DNA from 2 places in the Rhizobium sp. YTU87027 genome. Region 1 is predicted to be linked to the other one. Evidence: predicted binding sites of a transcription regulator. Region 1 holds the regulator's gene; the other holds the start of a gene.
The links. Region 1 encodes LexA, which represses DNA repair genes until DNA is damaged. Its sites were predicted from a motif close to TGTTCNNNNTGTGTTCNG; they were not measured.
Positions count from the first base shown of each region.

Region 2: a site for LexA is predicted at 1,904-1,921, ahead of ruvC (crossover junction endodeoxyribonuclease RuvC). Genes of this name have one in related genera too.

Region 1 is NZ_CP098440.1:1,322,513-1,325,921, forward strand. Features, by position in the region: partial or broken gene NBG89_RS06695 (ComEC/Rec2 family competence protein) at 1-1,325, shown strand, start outside; gene lexA (transcriptional repressor LexA) at 1,306-2,022, opposite strand; gene NBG89_RS06705 (VOC family protein) at 2,222-3,106, shown strand; gene kdsA (3-deoxy-8-phosphooctulonate synthase) at 3,103-3,409, shown strand, end outside.
Region 2 is NZ_CP098440.1:2,652,195-2,655,603, reverse strand. Features, by position in the region: gene ruvB (Holliday junction branch migration DNA helicase RuvB) at 1-619, opposite strand, end outside; gene ruvA (Holliday junction branch migration protein RuvA) at 699-1,316, opposite strand; gene ruvC (crossover junction endodeoxyribonuclease RuvC) at 1,350-1,862, opposite strand; gene NBG89_RS13205 (methyl-accepting chemotaxis protein) at 2,102-3,409, shown strand, end outside.

The sequences.
Region 1 (3,409 bases):
CGCTGACGGCCTATTACATGATCTCGGGCTTCGCGGTGTCGGCGGAACGTGCCTTCATCATGATGGCGATCATGCTCACTGCCGTGTTCTTCGATCGACCGTCGATCAGCTTACGCAACATCGCCTTGTCCGCCTGGGTGATCCTGCTCCCGTCTCCGTCCGAGGCGCTGGGACCGAGCTTCCAGATGTCATTCGCAGCGAGGCTCGCCCTAATCTGGTCACAGAGAAGCGCGCGCGAACACCCTCTGCTGCAGGTCGCCGCAGTGAAGCCCATCGCTTGTCGCTCGCTTCTTTGGGTGCACCTTGCTGACCTCGATGATCGGCGGCTTCTCGACGGCGCTCTTTGGTGTCGAACACTTCCACCGGCTCAGCGCTTACGGACTACCCGCAAATCTCATGGCCATGCCGGTGATCTCTTTTGTGGTAATGCCAATGGGGATGTTCGCGATGTTGCTGACGCCGTTTAGCCTCGATATTATTCCCTGGAAAATCGCGGGCTTCGGGCTCGACATCGTGATCGCCATTGCCAAGATGGTCTCGGGCTGGGGTGGCAACGTCGATATCGGACGACTGCCGGGTTGGTGCTTTCCGGTGGCGGTCGCGGGCTTCCTCTCGCTTGCCCTTCTGCGAACCAAGCTCCGCTATCTCGGCGCTGCCGTGATCGCGTTGGCAACCGCCCTTGTGGCATTGGCGCCGTCCAGACCGCCCCCGACATTGTCATCGCCGAGGACGGCAGTCTTGTCGCGATTGTCAAAGGGCAGGTCCTTGCATCCAATCGACCCCATCCGCCTGACTTCGTCTTCGATCAATGGCGAAGGGCGCTCGCGGCGGAGTTAAGCCAGCCACCGCAATTGTTGGAAGGCGTCGGCCCTGTTCGGCAGCGCGGAAATAAAGGGGAAGCTCCACGACTCTCAGCAACGGAATTGCGTAACGCTCGCAACGCGCTACGTTAGGCATCGACGGGCGCTGAGAACCGCTTTGTCTGCCTGAAAGGCGCCTGGTGCACCGCCCCGCATGATAGCGGCTACGTCGTGACAATCGTCGAAAATCCCGCTTATTTCGGCGCTGCCTGCGATACAGCCGATATCGTCGTAACGCCCGCTCGCCTGCGGGCGACGGCATGCCGGTCGGGCGCGCTTCTGTTCACCGGCGAAACCCTGCGTCGTTCGGGCGCTGCTGAGATAAGGATAGATGACCAAGGTGTACCCGTGGTAACGACGGCCTACACCACACTTGACCGCCCTTGGATGTGGCATCGGGCATACAACTGGCGGAGCGGCACCTTCGACGGTGAGCCGCCGTTCTTCAATGATAACGGCGAATGAGGCCGACGAGCTTGCCCTGAACCTTGACACGGTCGGGCCCGAAAATACGCGTTTCATAAGCCGGGTTCGCGGCCTCAAGCGCAATGGAAGCGCCTTTGCGGCGGAAGCGCTTAAGGGTTGCTTCCTCGTCATCGACAAGTGCGACAACGATGTCGCCGGCATTTGCAGTGCTGGCGTTGCGGATGATCACCGTGTCGCCATCAAAGATGCCGGCTTCGATCATCGAGTCGCCCTTGACCTCAAGCGCATAGTGTTCGCCCGGGCCAAGCATGTCGGCTGGAACAGTGATGTCGTGGGTAATGTTCTGGATTGCCGAAATCGGCACGCCCGCGGCGATCCGTCCCATGACTGGCACGGAGGCGGAATTGCCGTTGTCGGCTTGTGCAGCCGGCTTCGGCGGCGCGACCGGCTGTGGCTTTCCGAGGCTGCCTTCGATGACGCTCGGCGAAAAGCCGCGGCGGGGCTGCAAGCTCGGATTGTAGGCTTCAGGAAGCTTGATGACCTCCAGGGCACGGGCTCGATTCGGCAGTCGACGAATGAAACCACGTTCTTCCAGAGCAGTAATTAGCCGGTGGATGCCGGACTTCGACGCGAGGTCCAAGGCGTCTTTCATTTCGTCAAAAGATGGGGGGACACCGGACTCCTTCATTCGTTCGTGAATGAAGAGAAGAAGCTCCTGTTGCTTGCGCGTCAGCATCGAAGTTGAACCCCAGAGTCGTGAAACAAAGCCAGAACAGACACTATATGTTCCATATGTGTTCCGCAAGTACCTAAATTTTCGTAAAACTTGCCTGCAACTTGTTCAGTTTTTGCATTGCTTTTGAGCGAAAGCGCAGAAGGGGGTTGCATTGTTCCCTTGCCCGGCGCACATCTTCGCAAATTCCCGGGAGTTTGCCATGAGCGAAGCACATCCGCTGGACCACATCGTGCTGCCGGTCTCCAATATTGTACTTGCCCGCGAGCGTCTCGGAAAACTCGGATTCACCGTCGCGCCCGATGCCCGGCATCCTTTTGGAACCGAGAACGCCTGCATATTCTTCGCCGACGAAACTTACCTGGAGCCTCTCGCGGTCGCCAGCGCAGAACCGTATGAGGCGTCAGCGAAGAAGGGCAATGTCTTTACCGCGCGTGACCGCGCCTTTCGGTTTCGATGCGGGGATGATGGGTTCTCCGCTGCGGTCTTCGCGACCGCCGATGCCGACCGCGACCATGCCAGATTCCTTGCCGAAAAGATCAACGGTGGCGAGATGCTGCAGTTCGAGCGACCGATGAGGCTGCCCGACGGTTCTCAGGCAACCGCCGCGTTCAAGCTCGCGTTCGCGGTCGATCTGCGAGCTCCGGACTTTTTCTTTTTCACATGCCAACGCGTCAATCCGCTGCCGTCTGATCGAAGGACGCTGCAAACCCATGTGAACGGCGTCAAAGGAATCGCGGAGATCATTCTTGGCGCGCCGGACCCAAAGGCTTTTGCACTATTTGTGCGCGCCGCGGCGCACAGCCTCACGGTGACCAACGAGGCCTTTGGCGCGAGTGTTACAACTCCGAACGCCAAAGTGAGCGTTCTCTCTCCAGATGGATTGGATGCCTACTTCGACATCCCCGCACCCTCAAACGATCGCGGCCTGCGTGGCGTCGCCATTGTTTTCACGGTCAGTGATCTCGCCGTGACAGAAGCGCATTTGGCTGCTAACGGGATGACCTACACGCGCAAGAACAATCGAATTCTGGTGAAGGCGGCGCCCGGCCAGGGTGCGCTCTTCGCCTTCGAGGAGAAACGATGAGCCAGACAAATTCCGAAGTCGTGGTTGGCCAAGGCGCCGGCCGCGTCACCTTTTCGAATACCGGCAAGCTGTCGCTGATTGCCGGCCCGTGTCAAATGGAGAGCCGTGACCATGCCTTCATGGTCGCGGGCGTGCTTAAGGAACTCTGCGACAAGCTTGGTCTTGGTCTCGTCTATAAGTCGTCCTTCGACAAAGCCAACCGGACGTCGCTATCGGCCCAGCGAGGCATTGGCCTTGAAAAGGCTCTGGAGGTCTTTTCCGACCTTAAGAAGGAATACGGTTTTCCGGTTCTGACTGACATCC
Region 2 (3,409 bases), 1.3 Mb from region 1:
CACCCTCATCGGTCATGGGAAGGTTCATCAGGCGCGCGCCGCGACGAACGATCAGTTCCAATTCCTCGACGGTGTAGAAACTCAGACGGACGGGAATGCCGAAACGGTCGCGCAGCGGCGTGGTCAGAAGGCCAAGGCGCGTCGTTGCGGCAACAAGCGTGAACTTCGACAGGTCGATCTTGACCGAGCGTGCGGCTGGGCCTTCGCCGATGATGAGGTCGAGCTGGAAGTCCTCCATCGCAGGGTAGAGGATTTCCTCGACGGCGGGATTGAGCCGATGGATTTCATCGATGAAGAGGACGTCGCGCTCTTCGAGATTGGTCAACAGGGCGGCGAGATCGCCGGCCTTGGCGATGACCGGGCCTGATGTCGAACGGAAATTGACGCCGAGTTCCTTCGCCATGATCTGCGCCAGCGTGGTCTTGCCGAGGCCAGGTGGGCCAACGAAAAGGACATGGTCGAGCGCCTCGCCGCGGTTCTTCGCCGCCTCGATGAAAACCTTCAGGTTTGCGCGCGCTTCCGCCTGGCCGGTGAACTCGTCCAGCGCTTGCGGCCGCAGCGTCACATCCAGGTCTTCACCTCGTTTCTCTGCCGATATCAGGCGCGCGGCTTCACTCATGCTGGCATTTCCCAATCTTCAAACGCTCGTGACCAATACACCAAGCCAGAGGCTTTTGGCACCCGCTCGGGCAATTGGATCAGCGAGCCAGTTCCTTCAACCCGAGGCGGATGAGCTTGGCGCTGTCAGCGCCTTCACCGGCAGTCTTCATTGCGGCGGCAACGGCATTGGCCGCTTGGTCGCGGGAATAGCCGAGGTTCGTCAGCGCGGATACCGCGTCGGCGACCGGGGCTGCGGCAACACCTTCGCCGAGTTCCTGCTTGAGGCCGATGGTGCCCGACGCTTCTCCGGCAAAGGCCGGCGCCTTGTTCTTGAGTTCGGTGACGATGCGCACGGCAACCTTGGGGCCAACGCCCTGAGCGCGGGCGACCGCCGTGCGATCCTGCAGTGCGATGGCGTTCGCCAGTTCGCTCGGAGGCAGTGTTGAAAGGACTGCGAGAGCCACCTTCGCGCCGACGCCCTGAACACTCTGCAGGAGGATGAACCATTCCCTTTCGAGCGCGGTCATGAACCCAAAGAGTTTCAACTGGTCTTCGCGAACATAGGTTTCGATGAAGAGCACACAGGCTTCGCCCACCGAGCCGAGGCGAGACAGGGTGCGCGCCGAGCAGAAGGCGACGTAGCAGACGCCGTGGACATCGACGAGGACATAGTCGTCGCCGATTTCTTCGATGGTGCCTTTGAGCTTGCCGATCATGCAAATGGTCCGTTCGGTGGTTGTCAGTGAAGATTAGCCGGCAAGCGCTGCCTGCCGCATTCGGTTGCTGCCGCGGTTGTGCGCATGGCAGATGGCGATCGCCAGCGCGTCGGCGGCGTCATTGCCTTTGAATTCGACCTTCGGCATCAGGATTTTCAGCATCATGTGGATTTGCTGCTTCTCGCCGTGGCCGACTCCAATGACCGCCTTCTTGACCGCGTTCGGCGCGTATTCTGCGACCGGCAATCCGGCACGGGCAGGGACGAGCATGGCAATACCACGGGCCTGGCCGAGCTTCAGGGTTGCAACGGCATCCTTGTTGACGAAGGTCTGTTCGACAGCGGCCTCATCCGGCTTGTAGCTATGGACGACATCCGCCAGACCGTCATGCAACTGGCAGAGGCGCGAGGCCAGGTCCATGTCGCCGTCCGAGGTTACCGTGCCTGATGCGACGAAGCGCAAGGAATTGCCGAGCGTGTCGATAATTCCCCAGCCGGTGCGGCGCAGGCCCGGGTCAACGCCGATGATGCGAATCGTATTTTGCATGGTCCACCCTATTGCACTCGCAAAATAACTGCCATCGATAAGTGAACAAAACAAAAACATTCCTTGTTTTCAGGGAGGCTGTTTACGGCAATTTAAGCTCCGTAGCCGACTTTTGACCGATAAAATGTGAGAGGAGCTCCCTTCCCGCGAAGGCAAGGCTCCCGTGTTCTGTTTACAGGTCAGCCGGCAGGGCGTTCCCGTTCTGCCGGTATGAGCCGTTCCGGAAGGGTTCATCGTTCATGGTTCAGAGATTTCAGTCCCTGTCCTTCAAGGTCATTGCCACATTCATCCTGCTGACCGCACTGTCAATCGCGGTCATCAATGTCCTCGCCTACTTCGCCAGCAGCCGCATTTCCGGCGAGCAGGCGCTCAAGGCGAAGGCGAGCGTCCTGATCTTCCGCGGCGACATGCTGCAGGATCAGCTTGAGCAGCTGGAAAACCAGGCGAATTCGATCGCGCGCATCGAAGCGCTGCAGATGTCGATCACGAGCCTGAAAAGTGGCTGGAAGACAATCGAGAAGACGTCAGGCGATGCGCGCGCCGAATTGAAGAAGGTGTTCATCACCAACAATCCGAACCCGGCCGACCAGCGCGAGAAGCTAATGAAGCCGCAGGCGCCAAGCGGCTTCTACTATTCCAACCATGAGACAACGCAGAGCGAGGTTGCCCGTGACCTCGAGAACACCGCCTTCAGCGATCTGCTGATTGCCGATCTCGACGGTAACGTCCTCTACTCTTACAAGAAGAACGACGATTTCGCCGAAAACCTGAAGGCCGACGCGTGGAAGTCGACCGGCGCCGGTCTCGCCTTCGCCAAGGCGATCGCAAACACGGCCAAGGCGACGGACGATTCCGCACCGACGGGCTTTTCCGGTCTTCGCGTCGATGCCGCAAGCGGCAAGTCGGCAATCTTCTACGCCGTGCCGATCGTCAAGCTGGGTGCGGCGAAGGGCGTGATGCTCTTCAAGGTGCGCGACAACATGATCACCAGCATTCTCGCCAAGGGTATTGTGGCCGGCAGCACGGCGCAGGCGGCAATTATCTCGGATGACGGCTCGGCGATCGGCGTGAACGCGAGCGGCCAGCTCGTCACGCTCGATACCGCGCCTTTCACCTTCGTAAAGGACGCGCTGTCGGCAAGGGGCATGACGGTCGACGACTTCGATCGCGCCGATGGCATGGCGCGAGCCTATGTCCGTGGCATCGACTACCAGGGCTCCCGCTTCCTCGTCGTGGAAAGCGTGCGAATGAGCGAGCTCAATGCTGGTTCTCTCGAAATCGCCACCCTGCTGACGATGATTGCGCTTGGCGTTCTAATCGTCATGGCAGCGGCAACCTGGGCAATCACCAAGCTGCTTTTCTCGCCGCTTGCCCGTCTTGCCGGCGTTACCCGCGATGTTGCCGATGGCAAGCTGGAGGTCGAGATCGGCAGCCAGAACCGCGGTGACGAAATCGGCACGATGGCCAAGGCATTGGCACGGTTCAAGCAGTCGCTGGTCGAAAGCCGCGAGCTGGAAGCCGCCAGCAACGAAACGCGGGCGCGCGCG